DNA from 3 places in the Brevibacillus parabrevis genome. Region 3 is predicted to be linked to each of the others. Evidence: riboswitches for the same ligand, from Rfam matches in the RefSeq annotation. Region 3 holds a riboswitch; each other region holds the start of a gene.
What was found. A riboswitch is a leader RNA that binds a small molecule or an ion and turns the genes downstream of it on or off. The one in region 3 is predicted to bind cyclic di-AMP.
Positions count from the first base shown of each region.

Region 1: another riboswitch for cyclic di-AMP. It lies ahead of IRJ17_RS27545 (C40 family peptidase); the one in region 3 lies ahead of IRJ17_RS02185 (quaternary amine ABC transporter ATP-binding protein).
Region 2: another riboswitch for cyclic di-AMP. It lies ahead of IRJ17_RS18345 (CAP domain-containing protein); the one in region 3 lies ahead of IRJ17_RS02185 (quaternary amine ABC transporter ATP-binding protein).

Region 1 is NZ_CP064090.1:5,980,216-5,990,568, forward strand. It holds gene IRJ17_RS27500 (N-acetylmuramoyl-L-alanine amidase family protein) at 1-92, shown strand, start outside; gene IRJ17_RS27505 (hypothetical protein) at 112-405, shown strand; gene prpE (bis(5'-nucleosyl)-tetraphosphatase PrpE) at 390-1,211, opposite strand; gene IRJ17_RS27515 (response regulator) at 1,315-1,944, opposite strand; gene IRJ17_RS27520 (HAMP domain-containing sensor histidine kinase) at 1,952-3,100, opposite strand; gene liaF (cell wall-active antibiotics response protein LiaF) at 3,114-4,004, opposite strand; gene IRJ17_RS27530 (class I SAM-dependent methyltransferase) at 4,019-4,597, opposite strand; gene IRJ17_RS27535 (PspA/IM30 family protein) at 4,690-5,385, opposite strand; gene IRJ17_RS27540 (LiaF transmembrane domain-containing protein) at 5,453-5,857, opposite strand; cyclic di-AMP (ydaO/yuaA leader) riboswitch at 6,161-6,297, shown strand; gene IRJ17_RS27545 (C40 family peptidase) at 6,302-6,829, shown strand; gene IRJ17_RS27550 (response regulator transcription factor) at 7,053-7,772, shown strand; gene IRJ17_RS27555 (sensor histidine kinase) at 7,773-9,137, shown strand; gene IRJ17_RS27560 (cytochrome P450) at 9,292-10,353, opposite strand, start outside.
Region 2 is NZ_CP064090.1:3,979,907-3,990,259, reverse strand. It holds gene IRJ17_RS18370 (DMT family transporter) at 1-220, shown strand, start outside; gene IRJ17_RS28205 (hypothetical protein) at 289-420, shown strand; gene IRJ17_RS18365 (aminotransferase class I/II-fold pyridoxal phosphate-dependent enzyme) at 443-1,750, opposite strand; gene def (peptide deformylase) at 1,930-2,460, shown strand; gene IRJ17_RS18355 (homoserine dehydrogenase) at 2,500-3,510, shown strand; gene IRJ17_RS18350 (hypothetical protein) at 3,650-3,808, shown strand; gene IRJ17_RS18345 (CAP domain-containing protein) at 3,876-4,583, opposite strand; cyclic di-AMP (ydaO/yuaA leader) riboswitch at 4,591-4,749, opposite strand; gene IRJ17_RS18340 (rhodanese-like domain-containing protein) at 4,834-5,181, opposite strand; gene IRJ17_RS18335 (cold-shock protein) at 5,610-5,813, shown strand; partial or broken gene IRJ17_RS18330 (SDR family oxidoreductase) at 5,964-6,511, shown strand; gene IRJ17_RS18325 (phosphotransferase family protein) at 6,635-7,564, shown strand; gene IRJ17_RS18320 (hypothetical protein) at 7,614-8,057, opposite strand; gene IRJ17_RS18315 (hypothetical protein) at 8,179-8,664, shown strand; gene IRJ17_RS18310 (catalase) at 8,727-10,322, shown strand.
Region 3 is NZ_CP064090.1:472,204-482,556, forward strand. It holds partial or broken gene kdpB (potassium-transporting ATPase subunit KdpB) at 1-594, opposite strand, end outside; gene IRJ17_RS02165 (Na-translocating system protein MpsC family protein) at 781-1,149, shown strand; gene IRJ17_RS02170 (hypothetical protein) at 1,218-1,628, opposite strand; gene IRJ17_RS02175 (glycine betaine ABC transporter substrate-binding protein) at 1,650-2,582, opposite strand; gene IRJ17_RS02180 (ABC transporter permease) at 2,579-3,421, opposite strand; gene IRJ17_RS02185 (quaternary amine ABC transporter ATP-binding protein) at 3,405-4,625, opposite strand; cyclic di-AMP (ydaO/yuaA leader) riboswitch at 5,058-5,204, opposite strand; gene IRJ17_RS02190 (ABC transporter ATP-binding protein) at 5,367-6,422, opposite strand; gene IRJ17_RS02195 (ABC transporter permease) at 6,419-8,161, opposite strand; gene IRJ17_RS02200 (ABC transporter substrate-binding protein) at 8,151-9,230, opposite strand; gene surE (5'/3'-nucleotidase SurE) at 9,267-10,046, opposite strand; gene IRJ17_RS02210 (sugar phosphate isomerase/epimerase family protein) at 10,062-10,353, opposite strand, start outside.

The DNA of each region.
Region 1 (10,353 bases), 580 kb from region 3:
ACGAAGACTGGCGCAATCAAGCTGACAAGCCTTTGCCGCTTTGGGCCGAGGCCATCATATTGAAGCGCCTGTATGAGCAATTGAAAAAATAAGATTTGGAGGTAGTGCCCCGTGGGCTTCGATCTCGGTTTAATCATCGCCTTTGCCCTGGCCGGAACCGCTACCTTGTCCGATGTGCTTCGCATCCCGAAAAAGCTGCGCAGTTGGGTAGCCGTTGTCTTGATTGTCGGGCTGTACATGGCCAATCAATGGCTGTACTATCCCGGATTTGACTGGAAAACAGCGCTAATGGAAGGCGTAACAGCGGGCTTGGCCAGTGTAGGCATTCACTCTTCCGCCAAAAACACGATCGAGCAAGTAAGCAACAGCAAAAACAAGAAAACCGATTCTCAATCTGCCGTATAACGCGTCAGCGGCGTATCCGACAGACCTGAATAATTTTTTCTCGCCGGCACACTCAATACATCGTCCTCCGGGAAGCGATAGGCGGTCAGCATTCCGCCGAAAACGCAGCCCTGGTCGATATTGATTGTGCCGTTTTTGCGTTTCGGTTCCGGGTGCGGATCGTGTCCCCAGACGATCGTCGGACTTGAGACTCTGCGTTCTTTTGCCCACTCTCTGCGAATAGGGCGGCCATCAGGCCCAGTCCCGGCCACATCGCCGTATCGGCAAAACGTATGCACCGCAGGAGATTCCATGCCAATATAGTCATCCCTGATCCCGGCGTGAACAGCTACAGCAGCCAGCTTGTCATGACGGCGGATCATCATGTGCGACGGCGAGGAAAAAAGCAGCCGCCGACTTTGCTCCCGCAGCAAAGAAGCTTTTTTCGGCCCAAATTCATGCTGATAAAGCTTCAGCTCCTCTTCCACTTTTTCGTCGCCGTGCGCCAAGGTAACCGGCCTGCCATCCAGCCAGCGGGCGATCTTCCAGCCGTGATTGCTGTCTACCATCTCTGCCAGTCCAGCCGTGACGTGGAGGTGGAAAAATTGCAACATCCTGATCGAATGCGGTCCGCGGCTTGTTATGTCTCCGAGGGAAAGGAGCTTTCGGCCCTTTGGATGTCGGTAGGCACCGTCTTTGCTTTGCTCGTACCCGAGCCGCTGGATCAGCTCCATAAACTCGTCGTAACAGCCGTGAACGTCTCCGATGATATCCACGCCGTTGTCGGCCGAAAGCACCTTGGAGCGTGTCTGAGGTTTATGCCTCATAGCGCGTTCCCTCCTTTCCCAATCTGTTACTTACTATCTTTACCATAACGGCAAAAAAAACTCAAAAAAGCCCCTCATCATGAGGAGCTTTTTTACGGCAAAATCAACCGAGATCGTGCGTATGAACGTAAATCGCCGCCTGCGTCCGGTCCTCTACATTCAACTTGGCAAGAATGTTGCTGACGTGTGTTTTGACCGTTTTGATGCCGATAATCAGCTCATCGGCGATTTCCTGATTCGACTTGCCTTGACCGATCAGCTTCAGCACTTCCAGCTCACGCGGTGTCAACTGTTCGTGCGGATGCGATTCCTGGCCGTGCCGGAAACGGGCCATGATTTTCCCTGCCACTCGCGACTCCAGTACAGGTTCTCCGGCCGCTGCCGAACGGATGGCCTTCGCGATCTCCGCCGCCCGCGAAGTTTTCAGCAAGTAGCTGAAAGCCCCCGCTTCAATAACCGGATATACCTTCTCGTCATCAATGAAGCTGGTGAGAACGATGACCTTGCTGGCCGGACATGCTTCGCGAATGCGTCTGGTCGCTTCCACGCCACCAATGCCTTCCATGACCAAATCCATGAGGACAACATCCGGCCGCAGCTCGACAGCCATCCGCACACCTTCTTCACCACTGCCCGCTTCTGCCACAACCTCGATATCATCCTCTGTTGACAGGTAAGCCGCCAGTCCCATCCGTACCATCTCATGATCATCTACCAGTAATACGCGAATCACAGCATTTTCACCCTTCCCGTTCCGGCTGTAGCATCAGGGGAATCCGCACCTCTATTTGCGTTCCCTTGCCGACCGCTGAATAAATCTCCATCGAGCCGCCTACTTCTGCCACTCGCTCCTGCATACTGCGCAGTCCGTATGACGTCATCTTTTCCCCATCCGGGTCAAAGCCGACACCATCATCTGTCACCCGCAATCGCACCTGCTCCTGCAAAGTGAACAGCTTGACCGCGATCAGGCTGGCCTTGGCGTGTCGCAGCGTATTGGACAAAGACTCTTGCAAAATGCGAAACAAGTGGTCTTCGATGCCGCTTGGCAGCCCTTCGACGTCTTCAATCTCCCACGTCAGTTCCATCGTATTTTTACGAGTCAGCTCTTCTAAAAGTTCCATCATCGCTTCTTTCAGCGATTTGTTTTGCAGCGTGGCCGGGCGCAGATGCAACAGTAACGCCCTCATCTCAGCCTGAGCCGCTGCTGCCATCTCCTCGACCAGCTCGATTTGCTGGGCTGCCCGTTGCGGATTTTTCTCCACCAGCCGCTTCATCGCCGCTGTCGTCATCGCGATGGCAAACAACTGCTGACTGACTGCATCATGCAGTTCCCTTGCCAAACGCTGGCGCTCCTCTGTCACGGCTGCCTGTTTGACTTGCTCCGCCAAAGCAGCGTTATGGTTGGAAAGTCGCTGCAAAGACGCGACCTGCTCCTCCCACTGCGAAGCCAGGCGGTTCAGCTGCCACCCCAGTTCGCCGACCTCGTCGACGCCCAGATCGGGCACACGGTATGACAGCATTCCCCGTCCCAGCTTCATGGCTGCTTCCCACAGCACGCCAAGCCGTTTTTTCAACAAATTCCCGAAGATATAGGAAATAATCAGGGCAACCAGCACACCGACAGGAAGCGATATGACAAAAGCGACTAGCTGGACCAACCCGTCAGGCTGTGTGGGCAAGGCCAAGCCCAAGTAATCCTGCATCCACAAGACGACTCTCGGGTCACTGATCAGCCTGCTGTATGCGCGATGAACCTCCGGCATGTCTTTCCAGGAAAAATAGAGCCAAAAAAAGCAAACAAACGAAACCGTAACTGCACTTGCGGCGAGCAGGACGCCGTAGCGCACATATTGCCACTGAATACTCGCTAATCGCTGTCGACGCATCCGCCAGTACCTCCTAGATGTACTTGACTTTTATATCGCCGACAAGCAGCGAGATATGCAAATTCACTTTTTGAGCCGCCTCCTCGTATTGCTCGGAACGAATCATCACACTCCGGTTGATCCCTCCCTGGCGGTAGCTCAATACTTCCAGGTCGCCCAGACTCAGCTCGGCGTTCACTGAAACCGGAAGATCGACAGGGACATAAACGGTGACATCCCCTACCCATCCTTCCACAATAAGAGCGGCCTCGTCCTGCATCAAAACCGCGCGGGACAGATCAATCACCACATCCCCGATCCCGTGCCACACATGCAGGGTGCTCAACTCAAAACGCCCGGAAGTCAGATGATAATCGCCAATCAACGAACTGCGAGAATCTTTGGGCAAAATTCGTTCACGCCCAGTTTCCTCTTCCTTCTCAAGCAGCTTGCTGCGGGAAGGCTTCCACTTGCTCAAGCTGTCCAGCCATTGTGCAGCGTCATGCCGAATGCCGTTGTGTGTATGAACAGGCTGATCCTCGCTAGTCATAGCCGGACCAGAAGGCTCTTCCCGTTGTTCCGGAAACGGGGGAAAGGAAGCCCGGTTCCCGCCCCCTCTCGTTTTGCCGCGAATCAATCGGAAGCCAAAATAAATCAACAGGATGGGAACTGCCAGTTGGAACAAGTCATCCACACCGATACCGAACCACATGTCCAGAGCAATAATGATTCCCAAACTGAACAGAATGCCGCCGCCAATCCGTTTGTTCTGACCCCAGAGGCGAACGCCGAAGTAGACGAGCACCATCGGCCACAGATCAAACAGACCGAACGAAATGATATGCAAACTGTCTAATAAAAGGCCGATGCCTGTCAAAATGATCAGGACGCCAGCCAACATTGTGTGCAAGCGGGACAGTTTCACAAAAGTCTCCTCTCTTACGCCCCATGCCGATCTTTTTCACTTTGTCTGTTTCGACACGTATAAATGAATGCAGGTGGGATATTCAGCAAGGTGAAGTCTGTCTCTACCCAAGGAAAACGCGCCTGCAGCTCAGCCTGGAGTTGTAGCGAATATTGGAATGTAATGAACAGGCCGCCTGGTTTTAATACGTTTTGTACTTCATCCAGAATGGCTGCTCGCAACTCTTGTGGGAAATTGGCAAACGGCAGGCCGGAAATGATGACATCTGCCTTGCCAAGCTCCATCTCCTCCAAATATTGTCCGAGTCTCGTCGCTTCCTCCCTGACAGGAAGATCAGGAAAGCGTGATTGAAGGATGGATCGAAACTGGCTGTCACGCTCCACAAGCACATAGTCGGTATCCGGATTGATATTTTGATAAATGGTTTGGGTAAAAGCTCCTGTGCCAGGTCCCAGCTCCAGAATAACATCCGTTGAAGCCCAATTGACGCTGCTCAACATTCGCTCACATAAAAACCGCGAACTCGGGATCACGCTGCCGACACGCCCAGGCTCAGCGATGAACCTTCGCAAAAAGACCATGAAGTCTGCCAAGAATCGTACCTCCTAGGGGAAAAGCAGCCTGCTATACAGGCTGCCTGATTGACACACTCTATTCTACAACCAATCCCCCAGTTCCTGTCCAATCAAGATTGTTCCGGCTGGGCGGACACTGGTTTTTTCTGTTGAAGCGATGCCTTGATGTTTGCCAGTTCTGTATCCAGATCGTCTTTTTCCAACTCAGAAAGCGCGTTCTCCCAAGCGAGGTTTGTCTGGCGCCATTGACCGCTCATTTGCGCTTCGGCTTCCATGCGCAGCACTTTTTCCTCCATGCGAGCAAAGCCACGGCCTGCGGACTGATTTCCGATTCCCACTACGGCATGATTCACTTGCTTTTGTGTACGAGCTACCTGTGCCCGAGCCATCAGCGTGAATTTTTTCGCACGCATTTTATAGAACTCTTCCTTCAGCTCAGCCAGCTTCTCGCGCATTTGCGTAGCTGCCTCGGATGCTGCCAGGTACAGTGTCTCATACTCTGCTGCACGCGCTTCGTATTGCTTTTTGTCTGCAAGTGCACGGCGAGCAAGTTCATCTTCCCCTTCTGTCAGAGCGAGCTTCACTTGACGATCGCGTTTGTCGATCAGTGTGTTCGCTTCATCCAGTTGTTGGCGGAATTTCTTTTCCAGTGCTACCTGACGGGCGACAGCCACTTCGACTTGTCCGATTTCCACTTCCATATCTCGCATGTATTGATTCAGCATGACTACCGGATCTTCCATCGAATCCAAAGCGTCATTCACCGAAGCTACTGTCAGGTCACGCAAACGTTTAAAAATACTCATGTTTATTTCCTCCTCATCATATCACATCGTGTCATTTCATCCAAAAGCTCTCGCGACTTGAGCAACTCTATGGCTGGCGACGGGTCACATCTTTTTCCCAGGCGTCCAGCGCGTCTTCTTTCAATACTTTTTGGGCCCACTGACGCTCCCAGGCAGGTGGCGCTTCTTTGGGGACATGGCTGGGGCGCAGTAAGCGATACCCCAGATAAATCACACCAATGGCCAGTAAGCCGTGGAACAGCAGATGGAGCTTGCCAATCAGCATCAGGAACCCGAAGAGGAAGATCACGATTCCCCAGAAACGCGAACCGGATTGTCCCATAATCTTTCGAGCGCCGTACAGCATGATGACCCCGGGAATCAAAAGCCCGAGCAGGTCACCGAAGTCGATTCCGATTTGATCCAGCAGAACCAACCCGCCGATTAGCAAGAGAACCAGCCCGAGCAAAACCTTTCCAGACCGTTCACTCATTGCTCGCTTACCTCCTATTCTCTTGTGCATGTGGTGCTTGCTAACTTATGCCCTTATTGTAGCCCCCCGGATAGGCTTTCCATAACGGGCGTGCGGTTGGTTTTTCCCTCCGTCCTTGGACGGAGAGCACTTCCTGCCATAATCGGACGAGCCTGTTTTCGCCCCATTCCAACCGCTCTTGCAATGTCGAAACAAAACGTTACACCTTTAGACAGGATTTTGTGACAAAAATATGAACAAGCAGTCAAAAAAAAGGAAAAATCGGACAAGCAGCGAATCTTCGTAGAGTGCGTGTAAAAAAACATCGAAAAATAGCCGAATTCCGCATGTCGGAAACGGGGGAACCAGTTTTTTGGGGTGAATAGTTGCGTTAGGCAACTTAGGGCGTCCTTTCGACCGAACCCTTCAGCTAACTTCGTAGGCTCACGAAAGGAGCAGTTTCTTTTGCGCAAGGTGGTACTATCTTTATTTATGGCTGGATTGCTTGCTATGGGAGCGGGCGCTGCACATGCGGCGGAGAACACGACACTCGAAGAGGTTGTCGATGATCTGTACGGCGTTCCTTACAAATCTTCAGGCACATCCAAAAAAGGCTTTGACTGCTCCGGTTTCACACGCTACGTATTTGACGCGTTAGGTGTAGACCTGCCGCACAATTCTGCCTCTCAATATGAGTACGGTACAGAAGTTGCACGGAAAGACTTGCAACCAGGAGATCTTGTGTTCTTTAATACAAACGGACGAAGCATCTCTCACGTGGGCATCTACATCGGGGACGGCACATTCGTGCATTCGGAATCCGGCCGCGGAGTCGTCAACACCAAGTTGAACGACCCGTACTACTGGAGCAAGCGTTTTGTTGGTGCCAAGCGCATCAGCTCGCCTGTTCTGGAAGCAAAGGCGGACACTCCGAAAAAGGAAAACGCGGTGCAAGCTGCATCGTTGCCGGAAAATCAACCAAAAAAGAAGTAGTTCGGCAAAAACATAAGAGCCAGGGACAATCGTCTCTGGCTTTTTCTGACGAAATTTAGTACCAGGTCTAATTAGGTGCCCTTACTTATAAGGAAATAAGCATGAATGAAGGGATACTTGTTCCTATTCTGTGAAAGCATGTTATGATAGACAGACAAGGCTGATTCTTTTTTTGCCATGACACTTGTCCACTTATTAATAGAAGTAACTGGGGGTAATTCCGGTGAAAGATCACATTTTAATCGTTGACGACAATCAGGAGATTATTGAACTGCTTGAAGATATTTTGGAAAACGAAGGCTTTCAGGTCTCCTCTGCGGAAAATGGCGAGGATGCACTTGCCCTGCTCAGCCAGGGAGAGCGGCCTAATCTCATTCTGCTCGATATCATGATGCCTAACATGAGCGGCTACGAGCTGTGCTCGCAAATCCGTCGCGAATGGGACTTGCCTATTTTGTTTCTCAGCGCCAAAAGCAAGGCCGTAGACAAAGTAGTCGGTTTTGAAATCGGGGCCGATGATTACATTACGAAGCCGTTTGACACGGAAGAACTGCTCGCCCGCATACGCGCCCATCTGCGCCGCTACGAGCGCATCCGCAAGCATACCGAGGAGCAGCCGGAAAAAGACGCCTCCGGTTCCCCGATCACGGTTTTGAAGTTCAAGGATTTGGAAATCCATAAAGAAACGTATTCCGTCTACGTCAACAACCAAAAGATCGAGTTGTCCACGAAAGAGTTTCAACTGCTGACTTTTCTCGCTGAAAATGCGGGTATCGTCTTCACGCGGGAACAAATTTACGACCGCGTCTGGGGCTATGGCTACGGCTCGCTCAATACGGTGACGGTACACATCAAAAACTTGCGCGAGAAGCTGGAAACAGAGCGGCAATTCATCAAAACTCAGTGGGGGACGGGCTACGTATTCATCGGGGAGAAGCTTTAGATGAGCCTCCGCAAAAAACTGTTTCTTTCTTTTATCGCGTTGATTACGCTCAACATCTTGCTGTTCAAGTTCGTTTTTCAGGACATCATCATCGACCAGTTGAAAAACGACCGTCACAACCAGTACCAGGCAGAAAAGGATGCGGCAGAAAAGGTCCGGGTCAACCAACTGCTGCGCTCCAGCAACTTCAAGGACCCGATCGAGCGCCAGGAGCTGGAGAAGCAGTTGCCAGAAGACGTCATGTACCGGATGGTCGTGAAGGACGCGAGCGGCAACACGATTTACCACAGGCCGTCAAAAGCCTACTCCTTGAAGCTGTCCCTCCCTTCCACCACGAAAAGCGACCTGAAAGTCGTGGCAGAATACCATTTTCAGCAAGAGCCTCCCCGTGAAGGCGAGATTGTCATCTATTTCTACACGGACGATTACGACATTATGGGCACAACCGGAGTCTCGATGATGCTCTGGTTTATTTACGGAAGCCTCGTGCTGGTCGGCTTGCTGTTGCTCACTCTGTTCGTCCGCTGGATTTTGCGTCCGGTTAGCGAACTGGCCCGTGTCACGCAGGAAATTCGCGAAGGCAAGCGGCTGGTGACGTTTACGTATCGCTCCCATGACGAGTTCGGACAGCTGTTTCGCTACTTTGGCGACATGGTCGATGAGCTGCGTTTTTCCGAAGAACGGCAATCGGAGATGATCGCTTCGATCGCCCACGATTTCCGCACGCCGCTGACTACGATCAAAGGGTACGCCTCCTATATCGGCTCTGGCCGCGTCACGGATTTGATGCGCATCCAGAAGCAAATGGGCAAGATCGAAGTCAAGACGAGCGATCTGGAAAAGCTGCTGGACGAGCTGCAAGACTTTACCGTGCAAAGCACAGAGGTGCGGCTCAACATTAGCCGCATTCACGTAAAAGGCTTTTTGAAGGGAATTATCGAGGACTACCTGGCGCGGGTGAAAGAAGCCGGATTGACTTTTCAATGGAAACTGCGCGTCTCCAATGAGCTGCACATCGAGGCCGATGAAACCAAGCTGCGCCGCGTCATGGAAAACTTGATCAACAATGCGATTCACTACAACAAACCGAATGGCTCGATTTTGATTACATGCGATCAGAGGGAAGGTCACGTGCTGTTCTCCGTAATCGACAAAGGCGAAGGAATTGCTGCCGAAGATTTGCCGAAAGTCTTCAACAAGTTTTACCGCGCGGAGAAATCCCGCAACCGCAACAACGGCGGCACAGGGCTCGGACTGACGATCTGCCAGAGCATCGTGCGCCGCCATGGCGGAGAACTCACGGTAAACAGCGAACAGGGAATAGGAAGCAGCTTCTCTTTCACCATTCCCTTTTTCCACGGATAGTTTATTTAGATTTATTGTCAGTTAATTTATTCTTTATATTTCTCTGTTAAAGTATTTCTTGTAAGCATGTTGCTTTCAGTGATAAATAACCCCCAGTTCGGTATCTGACACATCACGGCGAAACCGTAGTGAAAAGATGCCTCTTTTTTTTGCCTTAATCCCGTTTTTCCAGGCGCATGGGCAGTCCGTTTTTCGGACGCAGCGTAACCAGCGGCTCTGGCTCCACTACCTGTCCAGGCTCGGCAAGCCGCAAGCGATATCGCTGCGCAATCGTCGCAAGCAACAATGCCGCTTCCATCAGGGCGAAGTTGTTTCCGATACAAACCCTTGGCCCGCCCCCAAACGGAAAGTAGGCATACGCAGGGTTGCGTTTCAGCAAGTCGCTGGCGAACCGCTCCGGGATAAACTCATCCGGCTTGTCGTAATACCGTTCCAGACGGTGCATGACAAACTGGCTCATCATCAGCGTCTCCCCCGGCTGATAGGTGTGTTCCCCGATCGTCACTTCTTCGACAACTTCCCGATTGATCGTCCAGGCGGCTGGATACAGTCTCAATGTTTCCGAAACGATAAGGCTCGTATAGGTCAGTTTGGGCAAATCCTCCACTGTAGGCAGTCTGCCTTCCAGCACGGTTGCCAGTTCTTCATGCAGCTTCTGCTCGACGTGCGGATGCGTAGCGAGCAAATAAAACACCCACGACATCGTGTTGGCAGTCGTCTCGTGACCTGCCACGAAAATCGTCATGACTTCGTCTCTGACTTGCTCGTCCGTCATTCCTTGACCGTCGTCCTCGTCCCTCGCAGCGAGCAGCATTCCCAACAAATCGTCTTGCTGAGCTTCCGGATTTTTTCGCCTTGATTCGATCAAAGAATAGATCGCTTCGTCAAGCGTCTCATTCGATTCCAAAAATTGTCGATTGCTTCTTGTCGGAACCGACAGCGGAATGTCGATAAAGGAAGCGGCTTTATTCGCCACATATTTCAGTCCGACGTCGATAGCATGGCCAATTTTGTCAGCGCCCTCCTTGATGCTTTTGCCAAACATCGTCTCCGTAATGATCGCCAACGTTACTTTCATCATGTCGTTGTGAATGTCGCGGACTTCTCCCATCTTCCAATCGTCCATCAGCTCGACCGCATGTCTCACCATCACCTGACCGTATCCGGCGATGCGCTCCCGATGAAAAGCCGGCTGCATCAGGCGCCTTTGCCGCAA
Region 2 (10,353 bases), 2.6 Mb from region 3:
GCTCTCGTTCTTTCTCTGGTACAACGGAGTGGCGAAGGTGGAGGCATCCAAGGCTGGCTTGTTTACCGGAATGATGCCGATTAGCGCAGCGCTCGTTGCCGTGCTGTTTTTGAACGAGGCGTTTACGTGGATGCATGGGGTCGGGATGGTTCTGGTGCTTGCCTCGATTTTTGCAGGAACGCAGCGGATTCGGGGTACCGAGACGAGAATAGAGGGATAATTCAGTTTGTTGAAAAATATGAATAAGCCGCGGCAGGGGTTGACCTAGCTGGGCGGAGTCGTGGAGCCGTGATTGGCGGGGCGAGCTTTTCGATCCTAGACTGGATTTACGCGTCAGGCTTTCCGTTCATCGGGCTGGTGACGCTCGTGGAAAAACAGCAGAAACATCGCGGCGGACAAGAAAAAAAGCGCTTTGGCTAGAGGGCCAAAACGCTTTTTGTGCTTATTTTGCCACTGCTTTTTCCAAGTCTTTGACGCCGCTGTAGATCAATTGGAACAGATCGTCGATGTTGTCCTCTTCGATGCAAGAGAAAGCGATGCGCAGATCGGTTTGGCCGAGAGCGATCGTACCTACGCCGTACTGTTCCAGCAAGTGCTGGCGCAATGTTTCCGCTTCGACGGTTTTCAGCTTGAGGCACATGAAGTAACCGGAGTTGAACGGATAGTAGCCCCAGGCGTCGTCGAATTTGCCGCTGTCGAGCAGTTGCTTCACGCGGTTGGCGCGGCCTCTCATGATTTCCAGCTTCTCCTGTTTTTGTGCCTTGAACTCAGGAGAGGTGAGAGCTTGCAGGACGAATGTTTGCGATGGGTGAGATCCGCTGGAAATGGTTGCGCGGATAATGCCCAATGTTTTTTGCTCCAGCGCGGCGAGCAGGTCGCTGGAAGGAGCTGCATATGTGATAAAGCCGACGCGGAAGCCCCAAACGTATTCTTCTTTGGTCGCGCCATCTACTTTAATAGGGAGGATGCGCGGATGTACGTTTGCCAGGCTTGGGAACAGCGACTCGTGCATGGAGTCTTCGAAGAACAGGCCAAAGTACGCATCGTCTGTTACGGCTACGATGTTGATGCCCGCTTCTGCTCCTTCTTTGAGCGCTGCCACGATTTGACGGCCTTCTTCTGCCCCTGGCGTGTACCCTGTCGGGTTGTTCGGGAAGTTCAGGACGACAATCGCTTTTCCTTTATCTTTTTGCGCCAAAATCGCTTCACGCAATCCGGAGGCATTAAACTTCATCTCATCGTTATACAATGGATAGTAGACCATTTCAGCACCGCGACGGATGGAGAAAGTCAGCTCGTAGTTTTCCCAGTTTTTGTCCGGGATGATGACGCTGTCGCCGTTGTCCGCAAACAGGTCTGCAACCACGCTCAGGCCGTGGGTCAAAGCGTTGGTGACAATCGGATTGCTGAACGTCAGGTTCGCCAGCGAAGGCTGTTCCTCCATCATTTTTTGCCGCCATGCTGCACGCAGCTCAGGCTTTCCGGCGGGAGGAGCGTACTCGTACAAATCTTTTGGCGCATAGGCCGACAGGTTGTCTTGAATCACTTTCAGGTGCATCGGTTGGCCGTTTTCCAGGGCGATCCCGATTGTTGCATTGTATTTTTTCGCTTTTGCTTTCGCTTCAGCCGATTGGCTCAGAATTCCTTCTTTTGGAAAGTAAATCAGCTTGCCGATGTTGGACATCATCTCAAAAACGTGTGGATTTTCCCGCTGAATCGTCTCATTCAGCTGTGATGCCAGTGAATGCATGGTAGCCTCCCTCTTCCTTTGGAACATCTGTTTATCATCAACAATAAAGATAGCGCATCTACATGCATTTGTCATCTAGCAGGCAGGGATTTTTCAGATTTTTGAACGGATTCTTTTGACAATGGGTGAAAACGTTTGCTACGTTGTAAACACATAGAGGGGCAGGAGGGATTGTACCGATGGCAGAACGGAGTATCGTTCTATTAGGGAATCCGATTTTGCGCGACAGGTCGAGAAAAGTGACATCCATGACTCCCCAGACAGAAACGATTTTGCAAGACATGAAGCATACGCTGTACGCCAAAAAAGGACGGGCCGGATTGTCGGCTGTGCAAATCGGCGTTTTGCAGCGGCTGGTTGTGCTGGATTGCGGCAGCGGCCTTGTCGAGCTGATCAACCCGGAGATTGTGGACGTGAGCGGCGTTCAGATAGGTCCAGAAGCTTGCCTGTCGATTCCGGGGGTGATCGGGATCGTGAGTCGGGCACGCTCTGTAAAAGTGCGGACAGAGACGCGCAGCGGCGAGAAGCACGTCTTTGAGGCAGAGGATTTTTTCGCGCGTTGTCTTCAGCATGAGCTGGATCATCTGGAAGGAATTTTGTTCATCGATCACGTAGAAGCACTGTACTCTGCGAAAACGGGCAAACAGCTCAGGCCAAAAGACGCCAACGCGATCCTGGCATACAGAAGAGACGTCTACCGACAAGCATGACAAGCGCTTGATGTTTTGCGACAACAAGGAGAATGACAAATGAAGCGTTGGAACATCGTATTAACAGGGTTCGGAACCGTAGGCAAGCAAATCGCGCGACTGCTGCAAGAACGTAAGGACCGTTACCGCCAGTTGTACCAGGCTGACGTCAGGCTTGTCGGCGTCGCCCGCTCAATTGGCAGCTTATACGATCCGCATGGACTTGCGGAAGAGGGCTTGAACGCATTTGCCCAAGAAAAGAAAGCGGTTGATTCGGCATGGAACGCCGAAGCATGGTTGGCGAAAACAGAAGCGGACATCTTGATCGAAGCCGGGCCGTCCGATGTCCAAACGGGAGGAGCGAGCCTTGGCTTTATCCGCCAGGCGCTTACAAAAGGAATGCACGCCATTGCCGTGTCAAAAGGTGCGCTCGTCGTCGATTACAGCGGCTTGTCCGCTTTGGCAAAAGAGCAAGGCGTCCAGTTGAAAATCAGCGGAGCGACTGCGGCGGCTTTGCCGACCATCGACCTGTTCACCTACAATTTGGCTGGCTGTGAAATCAGGCACGTAGAAGGCATTTTTACCGGAACGACCAATTTTGTGCTGACGAGCATGATGGAAGAAGGGATCAGCAGCGAAGAGGCGATCCGGCGGGCGCAAGCGATGGGAATCGCAGAGCCTGACCCGACATATGACATCGAAGGCTTTGACACCGCATCCAAGCTGACGATTTTGGCCAACGCTGCGTTCGCTGCTCCAATCAAGCTGTCCGATATTCCGCGGGCCAGCGTGCGCAAGGTGACACCAGAACAAATAGCGGAGTGGAAACAAAGCGGGCTTGTGCCCAAGCTGGTCGGGACGATCAAACCGACTGCGGACGGGATTCAAGCGGCTGTAGAATTGAAAGCGGTTGAAGCGAGTCACCCTTTTGCCCGTGTAAAAGGCACTACGAAGGCGATTCGGGTCGAAACCGATGTGATGGGAGAGGTGATGGTGGTCGGCGGGAAGTCAGACCCTGTAGCAGCGGCAGCCGCAGCGCTGAAAGACCTGGAGCATATTCTCAGCAAGTAAAAGCGCAGTTCCTAAACGGCAACAGCTCTGAGCAAGCTTCGTCTCTTTTCCAGCGATCGGCAGGCATGTATTTGCTGCTTTCACGCGCATACTACCGATGTACCACAAACTATCCAAATAGCGGCGAGGGGGCCATACGATGAAGCAATCATCTGATGTCAATGCCGAACTGCAACAAGTTTCTGCCTATCCGACCAAACAGAAGATGAACCAAAAGGATGTCGCTCTGTTTGACGAGCAGAAAGGTTGCGGCTGCACCCCCGAAGCGAAAAACGCGGCAAATACGGAGCAAGGCTAGCTCCACACGAGAAAAGCCGGGTCTCTTTGTGCGAAGAGAAACCCGGCTTTCGTGTGAAACGATTGTTTTATCCGATAAATTCTTGAACCCAGTAGCCGTTCGTGTATCCGACACCGATTTTGGTAAAGGCCGGGTTCATAATGTTTTTGCGGTGGCCATCACTGTTCATCCATTGCGTCATGACTTCTTCAGGGCTGCGTTGACCCATGGCGATGTTCTCGCCCGCAGTCATATAAGAGATGCCAAACTGCTTCATCATGTCAAATGGCGAACCGTACGTAGGGCTTGTATGGTCGAAGTAGTTGTTGTTCGACATGTCCGCTGCTTTTGCAAGTGCCACTTTGGACAAAGAAGCGTCCATCGTCACGGGAGCCAGTCCTGCTTTGGCGCGTTCCTGATTGACGAGATCAGCGACTTGCTTGGCGAAATCTCCTGTTTTAGCCTGGTCAGCTTGTCCGGTTGGAGCCGCAGGTGTAGTTGCAACTGGTTGCGCAGGTGCTTGCGCTGGTTTTTGTACGGGCTTTTGCACTGGCTGCTGCTGAACAGGTACTTGCTTTACTGGTGGAACAACAACCTGGTTTTGCTGGGCATTGGATGCAAAAGGCAATTGTCCCGCATATGGAATCCATTGATAGGAAAATTGATATGGTGTACTGTTACCGTTTTTCAACGGGCAGTTTGCGGAAGTTGCAGCAGAAGCAGAAGTAGTAAATCCGGTCAAGGCCAAGCCCAATCCCAGAGTCATGGCGATGGCAGTAGCTCCAAAACGTTTCATATTCACATCGTCTCCTTTTTTTGGCCTACGAGGTTAGTTGTCGGATTCGGGTTGAGGAAACAACCCTACGCTCCTTCGAGCGATTCACCCCATAGCGGGTTTTGTTGACCCGCGTAAAAGATCCCCCGCACTTCCATTCGTGAGGAAGTTTCGGCGTATTGGTTTGGCATGACCCAGAATATCAGACCATCCCGCCCGAAATAAAGGAGTAATATCTGCCAATCTGCTGGAAACGTTGGTGCTAGTGCGTTTATTTCGCTTCGTCTTCGTCGTCCTTCCACGCTGTCAATCCGCCGAGCAGCGCTTTTGCCTCATATCCGTGCTCGCGCAGCAAAGCTGCCGCTTTTTGGGCTTTATTTCCCGTTGTGCATACAGTGATGATCTGTCTTTCTTTGACGGCCCGTTCTGTTTCTTCATCTAATAGTTTGGCGTCTTGCGCAAGCATGTGCACGTAAGGAACATTTCGCGTGTCAGCGAATTTGCTTTCCACACTGCCTGTCTGAAATTTGGCTTCGTCGCGAACATCAAGGAACAAAATCGGAGTACCCTTTTCCAAAAGTTGCTTGATTTCTTGCTTTGTATACACTTCTTTTGACATGAATCATCCCTCCAGAACCTTAGTGTATCAGGTGAGAAACGGGCCGTGTAGCATCTAAATAGTTGATTATAGCGTATTTGTATGATAGAATGATAGTATTACTTGAATAATTAAGCCTAATTCATCGAGGTGCATAATGATGCTGATGGATAACGTTTTTGGATTCCCGATTCACACTGGCGCGGTCATCGGAGCCGCAAGGATGGGAGAGAGGAAGGGCTTTCGTCGTTTTAGGTTTTCAAAAAGTTTTGGTTTTAACATGGCAGTTCCGTCCTATGACACTTTCATATTGTCGAAGTAGAATAAATTCACATATCATGAAGGCGTATTGCAATCAGATGTTGGAGTATTTCTTCATGATATGTGAGCTTTATTTGCCTCGGTAAATATGACTGCATATTCAAATTGACTTTTGGAGGTTTTTTTACATGCAATCGAACGGAACAGTTAAATGGTTTAACGCAGAAAAAGGTTATGGCTTTATTCAAGTAGAAGGCGGAGACGACGTTTTCGTACACTACAGCGCAATCCAAGGTGACGGCTTCAAAACTTTGGAAGAAGGTCAACGCGTTCAGTTCAACATCGTAACTGGCAACCGTGGCCCACAAGCTGAGAACGTAACAAAACTGTAAACCTCCTTTATAAAAGAAACTGTCCTGAGTGGGCAGTTTCTTTTTTGTGTCTGCGGGAACGAATTACAGAAACGGATTGTTTACATAAGCTCCTTTGGTAGCCATGACGAGCAAATTCGTCGCCATGAATTTCGGTGTGTACGGCATGTCGTGTTCGAGCCACAGGTCGTGGAAAAAGCAGTCGCCACTTTTGGCAAAGTAGACGTACTGGTCAACAACGCTGGCGTCAGTACGGATCAAAAACTGGAACAGTTCGACGTGGAGCAGTGGAACAAAGTGATGAGCATCAACTTGACAGGCTGCATGCTCGGGATGAAATACGCGGTGCCAGAAATGAAGAAAGCGGGCGGCGGCTCCGTCATTCACATCTCGTCCATCGCTGGCTTGGTTGCCCTGAACTACACGAATGCGTATACGGCGGCAAAAGGAGCGCTTCGCTCGCTTGCCAAAGCGTCTGCTGTCGAGCTTGTCCCAGACAACATCCGCGTCAATTCCGTTCACCCGGGAATTATCGTGACGCCGATGATTCAGGAAGCGCTCGATCACGGGGCTGGACAAATGTTTGAAAGGGGAACGCCGTTGCCGCGATTGGGCAACCGGAAGATATCGCTTATGGTGTCCTGTATCTCGCTTCTGATGAATCCAGCTTCGTAACAGGCACGGAATTGGTCATTGACGGCGGTTGGACAGCCCGATAACGATAACGAAAAGACAAGGCGTTGGGAGATGCATCCCGGCGTCTTTTTTCTCTACCCATACACGCTTGTTCTCCCGTATAATCGAGAATGCTGTCTTTCAAGCAAGAACGGGGAGGGAACAAGATGGAAGAATGGTTGGAATCGCTGCAAAAGGCCGTTCCGCTGCTGCAACAGGCTGTGAGCGTGAACGAAATCAAAAAAGGACATTCCGCAGACAAAAAATACCGTGTCGATTTGCCAGAAGGGCGTACTGTGGTGCTCCGAGTCGCAAGCGAGCAGCAGGCTGAGCAAAAAGCGCAGGAATTTGCTGTCTTGCAGTCGCTTGCGTCGTATCCGATCCGGGCTTCCAAGCCGCTTGCTTTTGGCGTGCGAAAAGAGCTGGGGATTTGCTACATGCTCGTGAGTTACATCGAGGGCGAGGATGCCAGAGATCGCTTGCCTTTTTACACGGAAAGCGAACAGCAGCAGACAGGATTTTTGGCGGGGCAGGATTTGGCAGCCATGCATCAGCTTGCGGCTCCAGCGGCGATCCCGCCTTGGATAGACCGATGCGTGCAAAAGCATCGCAGGTACGTCGAGGCGTATCAAACGTTCTCGCCACCGCTTCCGTACGGAGACAAAATCTTGGCTTACATTGAGCGGCACTTGGCCTGTCTGGAAGGACGGCCGAACCAGTTTTTGCATGACGACTTCCATGTCGGCAACCTGATTGTCCGCGATGGCACTTATGCCGGGGTGATCGACTTTAATCGCTACGATTGGGGCGATCCGGTTCACGAGTTTGTGAAGCTGGTTTTTTTCAGCAAAGAAGTGAGCGTTCCGTTTTGCAACGGTCAGTTGGCCGGGTATTGGAATCATCAGGAGATTCCGGACGAATTTTGGACCTTGTTCAACGTCTATACGGCAATGACCGTTTTTTCCTCCATCATCTGGACCAAGCGAGTTGTGCCCGAGCAGCTGCCGGACATGATCGCGCGGGTCAATCTTATCGTCGAAGAGTACGATGCTTTCGAACGGCGCACTCCGCACTGGTATAAACGGATCGAAAAATAAAAAAGAACTATGGCAACTACCATAGTTCTTTGGGAAAAGGGTGCGACAATTACAGACAGTGGCTGTCGATTTCTACAGTAAGCAGCTGGCTAGGAAGCACAGACAAGCCAACTACTTGACCGCCGCCGACAGACGTACGTCCGTAAGTTGTCAGAAGGACATTCTCGGCGTTGCCGTTACGGCCGACAATCAGGCGCACTTCGTAGTGGTTGGTCGCAACAACAGTTGCGTTCAAGGCAATACGAGTGTTGGCTGCAAGGGTTTGTGTTACGTCGAGAAGCGTACCTACTGGATTGGTTTGTGTGACAGCATCGCCCCAGTTCAATACTTGCACACGCACCTCTACAGGTTCGTCGTTGAGGTTGACCAAGTCGATGTGAGCGGTAAGAGCAACGTTCAGGTTGTTTTGCAAAATACCTGTTGTTCTCACCGTCGTTCTGCGATGATGGCCTCCATCTCTGTCGTGTGTGCTTGCAAACTCCATTTCAGACATCCCAGATCACTCCATTCTTCAATCTTAACTGATGGGACAATATACAATATTACGTCTTGTCTCCTTTTGTAACGGCGAACGTAATGGGACGAGTAACCATTTCTGATAGAAAGCGGTGGAAATGTTGAAAGAAGCTTCCATATTCAAGCAATTAGACTATTCGGCGCGTTTCGAATGGGGATATGACGGGGTGGAGGAGCTGGCGGGCCACTCTGATATTCTAGTAATCATCGATGTGCTTTCGTTTACGACCTGCGTCGACATCGTGTGCGGGCGAGGCGGAGTCGTCTATCCGTATCGCACGAGAGACGAGACAGCGGCCTTTTTTGCGCAAAAGCAAGGCGCCTTGCTCGCGGGCAAACGCGGCGAGCCGCTTTCTTTATCTCCGTCCTGTCTGATGACGCTTCCAGAAGGGAGCAAGATCGTTTTGCCGTCGCCATGCTGTACGACTGCGGCTCGGGCTGAGAGCTTGCCGCGAGGGGATTTACAGAGGATGTCACCCTTGCTGCTCAATGGAACCACAGCCAGACCGTGCCCGTGTTACGCAGCGATCTCGCCTACGAAGCCTCCCGTTAATTCCCGCTTTTCTCTGCTTGTTCCCGCATAAAGACTCCCTGGTTCGGAAACCATTCTCATGAACGAGCGAGAATTTGGACAGGGAGGATGAACATGGAAAAAGACAACCAGGCCACGTCAGGCAAAGCAACGGAAGAGGAGCTGCTTACGAACCGCCAAGGTCATCCGATTACCGACAATCAAAACATGCGAACCGTCGGGAACCGCGGCCCTACTGTTCTGGAAAACTACGATTTTCTGGAAAAAATCACGCATTTTGATCGGGAGAGAATCCCGGAGCGTGTCGTGCACGGGCGCGGTGCCGGAGCGCACGGATACTTCGAAGCGTACGGGACAGTCGGGAATGAGCCGATCGCCAAGTACACGAGAGCAAAGCTGTTTGCGGAACGCGGGAAGCAGACTCCGGTATTCGTGCGCTTTTCCACGGTTATCCACGGTGCGCACTCGCCAGAGACATTGCGCGATCCGCGCGGGTTTGCCGTGAAGTTTTACACGGAAGATGGCAACTGGGACTTGGTCGGAAACAATTTGAAAGTATTTTTTATCCGCGATGCGATGAAATTCCCTGACCTCGTCCACGCCTTCAAGCCAGACCCGGTGACGAATATTCAGGATGTGGAGCGGATTTTCGACTTTATTTCCAACACGCCGGAAGCGATGCACATGATTACGTTTCTCTTTTCACCGTGGGGCATCCCGGCGAACTACAGGCAAATGCAAGGCTCTGGCGTCAATACATACAAATGGGTCAACCAGGCGGGCGAGGGTGTTTTGGTCAAGTACCATTGGCAGCCGCTTTCGCAAGGAATCAAAAACTTGACGCAGAAGGAAGCAGAAGAAATACAGGGGAAAAACTTCAATCACGCGACACAGGACTTGTATGAAGCGATTGAGCAAGGGAACTACCCGGAGTGGGAAATGTGCGTGCAAATCATGAGCGACGACGAGCATCCCGAGCTGGATTTTGACCCGCTCGATCCGACAAAGCTGTGGCCGGAGGATCAGTTCCCGTTTTTGCCTGTGGGAAAAATGGTGCTGAACAAAAATCCGCAAAACTATTTCGCGGAAGTAGAGCAGGCGTCTTTTGGGACGGGCGTGCTCGTCGACGGTCTGGACTTCTCGGATGACAAGCTGCTTCAGGGCAGGACGTTTTCCTACTCGGACACGCAGCGCTATCGGGTAGGGGCCAACTACTTGCAGCTGCCGATCAACGCTCCGAAAAAACACGTTGCGACCAATCAGGAAGGCGGCCAAATGCTCTACCACGTGGACCGCCAACAGCCGCATATCAATTACGAGCCGTCCACGCTCGGCGGGCTGCATGAAGCAAAGCAGGGCGCTCCCGACCATGAGCCGACGGTGTCAGGAAAGATTGTCCGGCAAAAAATTGACCGCACGAACGATTTCAAACAGGCTGGCGAGCGCTATCGGCTGCTGGAAGACTGGGAAAAGGACGATCTGATCGCCAATTTGACCGATGCCTTGTTGTCCTGTGATCGGCGCATTCAGGAAAAGATGCTCGGCTACTTTTTCCAGTGTGACGAGGAGTACGGCGCACGCTTGAAGCGAGGCATCGAGCAGGGTGGTCAAAATGCCGACAACGGACACGGCGGGCCGATGGGAGCGACGAATCCGGGTGCTGGCGTGCGCCAGGCCGAGGAAGACGGTCATGCTGCGGAGCCGTATTAATTAGCAAGCAAGACGATCCCCCCCCTTTGCT
Region 3 (10,353 bases):
AGAATCGCCCGGGTTCGTGGTTATTTTGATCACGATAGAATCACTCGTGACCCGCGTACCGCCAGTCACGGACGACTGATCACTTCCCGCCCGTTTGATTACAGGTGCAGATTCGCCTGTAATCGCTGATTCATCAATCGAAGCCAGCCCCTCGACAATTTCACCGTCGCCAGGAATGAAGTCACCCGTCTCTACCAGAACAAGATCCCCTCTTCGCAGTTCCTCCGCAGACACCACATGGATGCCCCCGTCTGCCTTCAGCCGTTTCGCCTCAGTATCTCTTTTGGCCCGGCGCAACGTATCTGCCTGCGCTTTTCCCCGCCCTTCTGCCAGTGCTTCGGCAAAATTGGCAAACAGGACGGTAAACAGCAAAACCAAAAATACGCCTGTGTTCCAGCCTATCTGATTCTCTGTTCCGAAATAATGGGGGAAAAGGATCATGAGCAGGATTAGCACAGTTCCCATCTCAACCACAAACAGTACAGGATTCGATTTCATAACCAGCGGGTTTAGCTTGCGTACGCTCTCCAACAAAGCTGTTCCGATTATTTTATTGTGGAATGTCGAATGCTCTTCTACTTGTTTCACGGCCATTCACCTTTCTATCCTATGAAATTCACAATTGTTCTACATGACATAAGGCGTGAACCAAATACAAAAAAATCCCCACGGCAAAAATCGTTACGATTACCACAAAATCATCCCTCCTCAGGCGTGTTGACAGCCCAAAGTCGGCTGAGTAATATAAGGCACAATGATAAATAATGGGAGGTATGGCGTTTGGCCATCTCTAACAAAAAAAAGCTGGAAGCTGAAATCAGCGAAACTTTCATCAAATTTCAACGCGACTTGATCGGACGTGGCCCTCAAGAAGCAAAAACCTACATCGTCGGCGACATGGTCCTCGTTCGCTTCAAGGGAGTGCTCACCGTTGAAGAAAAACATCTCTCCAGCCACGATAAAGGCCGTCGCATTGTAAAAGAAATGCGCGAGGTGCTTCGTGAGATGTATAGCGAGGAATCAGAAGAAATCGTAGAAAAGCTGACCGGCTGCAAAGTGCTGTCCAGTCATAGCGACATCAGCACCAAGATGGGGGAGCGAATCGAGGTTTACGTGTTGGACAAGGACCTCGAAAAAATGCTGGGCTGATTCCTCAACTGAATACCTGTGCATCGAAAAGGCGGCTCCGCCTGCTTACTGACGGAGCCTTTTTCCAATCAACCGCTGAGTTGTTCTGCCAGCCATCGATATCCCTTGTACCCTGGCTTGCTGATGATGACATAATGGGCACCTAACCCTTTGTATAAACTCGCATTTTGCTGCTCCTGTGTCAGAACGAAAATGCGGCAAGTGCCCAACTGCCGAAACAAAGTAATGAAATCACGCCCTTCTGGCCATTCGTCCACAAACAGATAGACAGACTGATAGACTAACAACTCCTCTTGATGAAGATAGCTTTCATCGAAAGAAATGGGCGACAACTTTTCTGTGCAGGAGTGACGCTCTCCCCTGATCAGCGAATAGGCAACAGGACTTTTCCGGAAGAACAGAGAGTCACTGCCTCCTCTGATCGTCTGCACAAAAGACGTGAATGCCTCTCCCACCCCAATGACCAGACAATTTTTCATGCCAGCCCCTCCTCTTCCCGTTTATTTGAGCTCCTCAATCGACTGGATGTTCATATAGCCTGGAACCACCAACCCGATTTTGGTTCCGTCCAGATTGGGGCCAAGGTCTTCCAACTGATCCCCGAACTTTTTGAGATAGCTCGCATCGGTAGAGGGAAGCCAGGCTGCTACCATCCCGTCCACATCGCCCATGGCTACGCCTGCCCACATCGGTCCAGCCTGGACCTGACTCAATTCCACCTCATATCCGAGCTTTGTCTCCAGCACTTCCTTCACTATGTGCGAACTGGCAATTTCCGAGTCCCATGCCACGTAAGCGATGGTCAGCTTTTCTTTTTGAACCGGAGCAAGCCCCTCTACCCACTTCCCGACCTTGTCTTCGTTGTTTTTCACCCACTCCGCAGCCGCTTCCTCTGGTTTTTTCCCGTCCAAAATATGTACCATCACAGCTTCCATGTCCGCAGGCTTCCATTGGAACGCGTCCAGAAACCGATAGGCGGCAGGGTGATCCTGCTTCAATCCTTTTCGAACGATGGTATGAATCTGTTCAGCTCCGCCAAAGCCGTTTTTCGGGTCCTGCAAATATTTCAGATCCAGTTTTTTGAACATCCAATGCGGCGTCCAACCCGTGATGATAATTGGTTGCTTCTGTTCGTAGGCACGCGTCAGCGCGGCAGTCATCGCCGCATCCGATCCTTCTACAAGCTGCCAGTTGTCCAGGCCGTACAGCTTCATGACTTCCTCAGTCTTCACCATCGAGCCGGCACCAGCGTCAATTCCAATGATTTTATATCCCACTGCTTCCCCAATCGCGTTCTTCGGCACCTGGACGGGATTCGGATTGTGCCCAATCGTCGCCCCTGTCGGTGTAGAGCCTTGCTGAGAGCAGCCTGCCAGCATAATAGCCGCAGCCACCACCCATGTCAGTGCATTTTTTCGCGTGAACTTGTTCATAACGCTTTTCTCTCCTTTTGTTTGGCATGCTGGGAAATGCGGTCCAGAACGATAGCAATAATCACGATCGATAACCCCGCTTCAAAACCTTTGCCGATATCCACCTGGGATACAGCCCGATAAACATCGGCTCCCAATCCTTTTGCTCCGATCATGGCGGCGATAACCACCATCGAAAGCGCAAGCATGATGCACTGGTTGACTCCCGCCATGATGGTCGTCTTCGCCAAAGGCAGTTGCACCTTCATCAACTTTTGCCATCTCGATGAGCCGAAAGCATCCGCTGCTTCTGCAAGCTCCGGCGGAACCTGACGTATGCCGAGATTCGTAAATCGGACGATCGGCGGCAGCGCAAAGATAACGGAAGCAATGACCCCTGGTACTTCGCCCAGTCCAAAAAAGAAAATGGCCGGGATCAAGTAAACGAATGCTGGCATCGTCTGCATCAAATCTAGCAACGGCATGACCAGCTTCGTGAAAGTATCGCTTCGCGCGCAGGCAATACCCGCAGGAATCCCTACAGTGATGGACAACAGGGCAGAAGCAATAACCAAGCCGAGCGTTTCGACCGTTTCATCCCAGTACCCCAGATTGGCAATGAGAAACAGCCCAAGCAATGTGAAAAACATCGAAGATCGCCCGCCAAATACCCAGGCCAGCGCCCCGAACAGCAAAATGAGAATAACAGACGGTATCGCAGCCAAAACCTCGGTAAAGTACGTGACCATTCCCGAAATGATGATCGCGATCGGATCGAACAAAATGCCTTTGTGCTGACCGAGCGCCTCAACGATTCGTTCCACCCATTCACCGATCGGCAACTTAGGCACGGAATCCATGAGGCATCACCTCTGCTCCCTGCTGCGGATTGACCTTGCCGACAAGCCCGCCGAGCACCGCTCCCTTGACAATGACGCCCAACAGACGCCGCTCCTCACCCACGACAGCAATCGGAACGTGCAAATCTGCCATCAGAGGAAACAGGCTGTTCAGACGGGCATCTGGCCCCACGCTGGGGATATCTTTTTTCATCATGGTTTCAAGCGACTCGCCCGTATTGATCGCAAGCGAAACGTCATAGGCGGTAACAAGCCCAAGCAATGTCCGCTTTTTGTCTACGATGTACAGACTGGATACCCCGTTGTCCATCATGAGCTGGAGGGCCACCCTCGCACCTTTGTCAGGAGTAATCGCTTCTGCCCTTTTCATCACGTGTTTTGCCACCAGCACTTTGGACAAGTCTGCATCCTCAACGAATTTTTTCACGAATTCATCCGCAGGATCGGTCATGATTTCTTCGGGACGCCCGACCTGGATGAAGCGACCGTCTTTCATCAGGGCGATCCGGTCACCGAGCCGCAATGCCTCATGCAGATCGTGAGTAATGAACAAAATAGTCTTTTTCATCGTTAGCTGAAGCTCTAGCAGCTCATCCTGCATGTCTTTTCGAATCAGCGGATCAAGGGCACTGAACGCTTCATCCATCAGCAAAATGTCGGGATTGTTGGCGAGCGCCCGGGCCAGGCCGACCCTCTGCCTCATTCCGCCGCTCAATTGATCAGGGAAGGCATTTTCCCACTCGGAAAGCCCGACGAGCGCAAGCGCTTCGCGTGCTTTTTCTTGCCTCAATCCATGCGGTACTTGCTGAATCTCCAAACCGAATTCGATGTTTTCCCGTACCGTTCGCTGTGGGAAGAGCGCGAAATTTTGAAAAACCATGCCGAGCTTTCTCCTGCGTACCTCGCGCAAATGAGCCGGCTTCATACCAATGAGTTCTTCGCCATCGATCTGAACGCTCCCAGTGGTTGGCTCAATCAGGCGGTTGCAAAGTCGGATCAAGGTAGATTTGCCGCTGCCTGACAGCCCCATAATGACGAAAATTTCGCCCTCTGCTACCGAGAAGCTGATCTGGTTCACACCGATCGATTGCCCTGTCTCTTTAAAAATTTGCTCCTTTGTCCATCCTTGCTCCAACAGCTTTAACGCTGCCTGCGGCTGCTTGCCAAACACTTTCGTCAATTGCCTGACTGTCATTTTGGGCATGAGCCTTTCCTCCCTTTTTTGTTTTCCCAAATGAAAAAACCTGCGAAGTTCCGCTTCCAACCGGACGAACCACCTGCAGACGCTGCCGCTTGTGTACGCTCGATTTTTGCAGAACTAACGCAGGCTTACCTAATACCTGGCGCCCCTGTGCAAAAGGCTCCCTGTACGCTGTCTTCCTGATTTCGCTGTTCGTTTTTTGGTTTCATGCACCGGGTTTATGCCGAAATTCATTTGCCGCCCGCCATCCTCGCACATCGACATGCACGCGTATGACAAAAGCCACACATGAAAATCGCCATAAAAAATAGACCTATTTCATCCTTTTTCTCAAGAACAAAGGTCCCAAAGAAAAAGTCTGAAATGGCCTATAAACGCGCCCGAAGAGGACCGCTCCTCTTTTTTCGCATCATTGCCCAGACTTCATCGCTTCATGAACCTTCCCTGCTTTGGCCGACGAGGTTAGCTGACGGGTAGGATGGCAGAGAAGACTTATCTCATCCCTCCTGATTGCTCAGGATTAACCCCAAAAGATTGGTTCCCCCGCTTCCGGGTTGCCCCGGAACTAGGCCGTATGAAATGTTTGAATCAGATTCGGTAATGTGATTTGATTATACGCCTGCTGCCAATTATTGTGAATGCTCGCTTCTGCCTGCTTGCCTCATGCTTGATCGTTCTTTATTTATATCCTGACATTAGCTATCGGTTGCTCACAAATGAAAGCTATTTCGCCTGCTTTCCAGCTTACACGCAAATGCTCACCAGTACAGAATCATCGTAAGCAAACCGCTCGCTAATATCGGTGACCACTTCCCATTCCTCTTCCCCGACGCGAATCGAGTAAATCAGCTCCCGGCCCTGAAACTGGACGTGAGCGACCTTGCCCATGATCCCGTCCGAGCCTTGATGCCAGACGGACAGCTTCAACTGGTCCGGGCGAACAGGCAATACTTGCTGATCGAAAAAAGCGGAAAAATCACGCGAAACGGTGATCGGCAACGCTGACGCTCCCTGTTTTTCCAGCAAAAAGGTGTTCGCGGCAGCCCAGTTCCCTTTTAAAAAGTTGGCTCTGCCGACAAACTTGGCGACAAACGGCGACTCCGGGGCGTAGTAAATGTCGTGCGGAGTGCCTGCCTGCTCAACTCTGCCGCCCTTCATCACGACAATGCGATCAGCCATGGCCAGTGCCTCGGATTGATCGTGCGTCACATAGACAATCGACGTACCCAGTTCGCGGTGAATGAACTGGATTTCTTTTCGCATCTGCATGCGCAGCTCGGCGTCCAGACTGCTCAACGGTTCGTCCATCAGCAACAAGGTCGGATTGAACACGATGGCGCGTGCCAGCGCCACACGCTGCTTTTGCCCGCCGGAAAGCTGACTGGGGAACCGCTCCTCCATACCGCCCAGACCGACCATCTCCAGCATCTGGGCTACCCGCGCTTTCGGGTTTTGCTTGTACGCTTCCGGCACCTGCTGTTGATGCTGCAAAGGAAACGCCACGTTTTCGTAGACCGTCAAATGCGGCCAAAGCGCGAACGACTGAAACACCATGCCAATCCGTCGTTCTTCCGGCGGCTTGCGCTTGGCCGCGCTGGCTACACACTCGTTGTTGATCCAGATTTCTCCGCTTGTCGGAGATTCGAACCCGGCAAGGAGCCGCAGCAGTGTCGTTTTGCCGCAGCCGCTCGGACCGAGCAAAGCGACAAACTCGCCCTGGCCGATCTGCAAATCGAGATGGTGGAGCGCCGTGACATTCCCGAATTTTTTCGATACCCCTATTACCCGCGCACTGTTCATTGTTCGATCCTCCGTTGCCAGTATCGTTTCCACAGACTGCCCGCCGCGAGCACCAGCAGGATGGCTCCTACGATCAAGGTCGAGAGGGCCGTGCTGTACGTTGTCGATCCCGCCTGCTCAAAGCTGAAAATGACGACACCGATCGTTTCCGAGCCGGATGACCACAAGAGCGACGAAATCGTCAGCTCTGTAAAAGCGGTGAGAAAGACCAGAAACAAACCTGTTGCCATGCCCGGCGCGTAGAGCGGGAGCAAAATGCGCCGCCATCTCGTCCAGAAGCGCCCGCCGTTGATCCGTGCCGCTTCCTCCACTTCTTTGCCCACTTGCATGATCGAAACCGTACTGCTTTTGACTTGCAAAATGAGAAAGCGCGTCACGTAAGCGATCATAATCAGCCAAACCGTTCCGTATATGCCTGGCTGCCAACCGGGAATCGGTTCAATCCAGGTCAAAATCATCGCCAGTCCGAGCACCATGCCCGGAAGCGCATACGGCAGCGCTACAGCCCCTTCCATCGCTTTGCCAAGCGCAGACGGCTTATGAATGCGCCAGTAGGCGAACAGTGTGCCCGCGACGACGCACAAGACACCCGTCATGCTGGCAAGCATCAAGCTGTTGCCGATGGCTCCCTTCGTACCTGCGTGGTCGAACATTACGAAGGCAAAATGCTTCCACGTCAAATTTTCCGGGACAAACGGCAAGCCGTACGCTTTGACAAAAGCGGTTGCGGCCATCGACAAAAGCGGAAGCAGGCTCGTCACAAGCAAAAACCCGCCCACCAAAACCTCCGCCGTCAAACGGTGCTTGCCCAAAGACCGCCGGATGGACTTGTCCTCGGCACTGGTCTGGTCTACCCGGCTTTTCCGCAGCAAAACCCACTGCATCCCTGTCCCTGCCAGCGCAATGACGCCGAGCAAAACAGACAGGACAGCCGCCCTGGCAAAAGCGCTCGGCCCAAATCCGATCACTTCCTCGTAGATCAGTGTACTGAGTACAGAGATATTTTCCGGGATACCCAAAAATGCCGGAATCCCGAAGTTGTCCAGCCCGGAGATAAACGCCAGCAGTCCGCCTCCCGCAATGCCTGGCAAGGCGAGCGGAAGCGTCACTTTGGCAAACACAGCCCGCGCGCTTGCTCCCGAGGAATGCGCCGCCCACTCCAGCTCTTTCGGAATCCGGTACAGCACAGACAGCGTCAACATGTACACCAGCGGATAATGAGTCAGCCCCATCACGACGATGATCCCATCCAGCCCGTACACGTTCCACAGCTCGACCGGACTGCCCATCACCCAGCTCGCAGCCCTGTTCAGCACACCCTGCGGCCCTGCCAGCTGCGTCCAGGCCAGCGTCATTACATAGGACGGGATGAGCAGTGGCAAAAGGGCAAACGCGTGAATCGCACCTTTCCAGCGTATATCGGTATACGCGCACAGCCAGGCAAGCGCCACGCCGACGACTACCGAGATGACGGTGGAAATACCTGCTGCCAGCACAGTATGACCGACTGCATCCCACGTCCGGGCATTGACCAGCACCTCCTGAAAGTAGTGCAAGCCAAGCCCTGCTTCTGTCTGGATACTAAGCACAATCAGCTTCCACAACGGATAGACAAAAAAGAAGGCGACCGGCACCAGCACGAACCAGGTAGCCGCCTTATCCATGGACAGGGAGGCGGCGAACTTGCGCCGCTCCCCCATCTGTCTCTCGCTCACTACCGTCTGCCAGTTACTTGCCACCCATCATCTCTCCAAATTTCTTTTTGTCCGCTTCCCTGGAAGCTTCCAGTTCGTCAATATTGGCGGAAAGCGCCTTGATTTGATCTTGTGCGTACAGTCCTTCCGGTGCTGCTACTCCTTTGCGGATCGGTGTATAGCCCAGGCCGCTGGCGAGCTTTTGCCCTTCTTCGGAGAGGACGAAATCGACAAACGCTTTGGCAGCCTCCTGGTTTTTGGTCGCTTTCATGATGCCGATCGGCTCCGTGATGACAGGCACGCCTTCTTTTGGATACACGATCTCGACGGGCGAACCGTCTTTTTTGGCGCGGGCAACCAGATAGTCGACGACCATGCCGTAATCTTTTTCGCCGCCCGCTACACTTTTGAGAACGGCGCCATTTCCTTTAATGACGGTCATTTGATTCGTTTTCAGCCCGCTGATGTAATCCCAGCCCAAATCAGGCTGGCGCGTAAACACCCCGACATTGTAAGCCGCTGCGCCTGAGTAGAGCGGGCTTGGCATAATCGCTTTGTTCGCCGCTTCCGGACTCGTCAGCACTTTCCAGCTGTCCGGGAGAGCTTTTACCTTGCTGGTGTTGACCGCGAGCACAGTCGCCATGACTTTCGTTCCGGTGTACGCGCCGTCCGCGTCTTTCCACTCCGCCGGAATGTCCGCCGCTTCAGGCGAAGTGTACGGCATGAGCAAATCTTGTTTTTTCAGGCTGACAAAAGTCGGCGCATCCGCGACCAACAGCACGTCAGCTTTTACTTGGCCTGCCTGTGCTTCGGCCTGCAAGCGGCTGATGACTTCCTCCGTTCCCGAGCGGAACAGATCTACTTTCACGTCAGGATACTTCTTGGAAAAAGCGTCGATCAAAGCAGCTGCATCCGCATCCGGCTGGGACGTGTAAAAGCTCAAGGTTCCCGCTACTTTCGGGGCAGCAGGCTCCGTTGTGGCAGCCGGAGTCGACTGCGGCGCTGGCTGGGATGGGGTCGACGAAGAAGGCTGGGAACCGCAGGCAGCAAGTCCGAAGACCGATACGGCCGCGAACAAAGAAAGAGTCCATTTTTGCAACAGAACACGTTTCATTTTTTATTCCTCCTGATCATTAAGTAGGCTTATGAGTTAAGAGCTTTGCTTCGCACCTTGAAACCATTTTCCGATCTTCGTCTTCATGGCCGTGTTGGTCATGTTCAATTGCAGAGGCGTAATCGTGATGAACCCGTCGCGCAGCTTGTAGTAATCCGACTCCTCATCCTCAAAGTTCAGTTCGCTCAAATGATCGGACAGCCAGTAGCACAGGTAGCCCTGCGGGTCGCTCAGTCCGACGTACTGATAGCGCAGCACATCCATTGCCAATGGCGTCACCGCTACGCCTTTTACCATTTCTTTGGACAAGTACGGCAAGTTGATATTCAGTACCGCTTCCGGGCTGAGCTTGTGCCTGAACAGCGTTTCAAACACTTCGTAGGCCAACGGCTCCACGATCGAAAAGTTCGGGTTCGGCTTCAGCGTGGCGAGCGAGATCGCGACAGAAGGAATCTGGTACATCGCCCCCTCGATCGCAGCCGAGATCGTGCCCGAGTAAAACACGTCCCGCCCGAGATTCGGCCCGCGGTTGATCCCGGAAACAATCACGTCCGGCTTTTCTTTGAGAATCACCTCAATCGCCATTTTGACGCAGTCGGCGGGAGTGCCGTTGACAGCCCACGCTTCCAATGAAGTATCGAAAAAGTTTACTTTGTTTGCTTTTACAGGTGATTTCAGTGTGATCGCATGGCTGATCGCACTTCGTTCCTGATCCGGGCAGACAATGGATACATTGCCGAACGGCTGCAGGGCTTGCGCCAGACACAGCACGCCGCTGGAGAAAATTCCATCATCATTCACTACGAGAATGTTCAAAATAATACAAACCTCCTATCCAAATGAGACACTGTGGCCTTGTTGCAAAAAGAGCAGGTTTTGCTTGAGTTGGGACAAATTCCGCGCATCGTCGAAGCCTTCTACAACCAGCGGCTTCTCTTCCGCAAGCAAGAGCGGCCAAATCGTCGGCAGGTCAATTTCCCCTGTTCCGAGTGGCACATGCAGCTTGGTTGCTGTCGCATCGCTCACATGGATTTTGTCGACTCCCTCCAGTTCTCCGAGAAACTGCGGCAGAGAACAGGTCAGGGGCACATGGGCGATATCCAAGGTCGCTGCCGTCGGATAG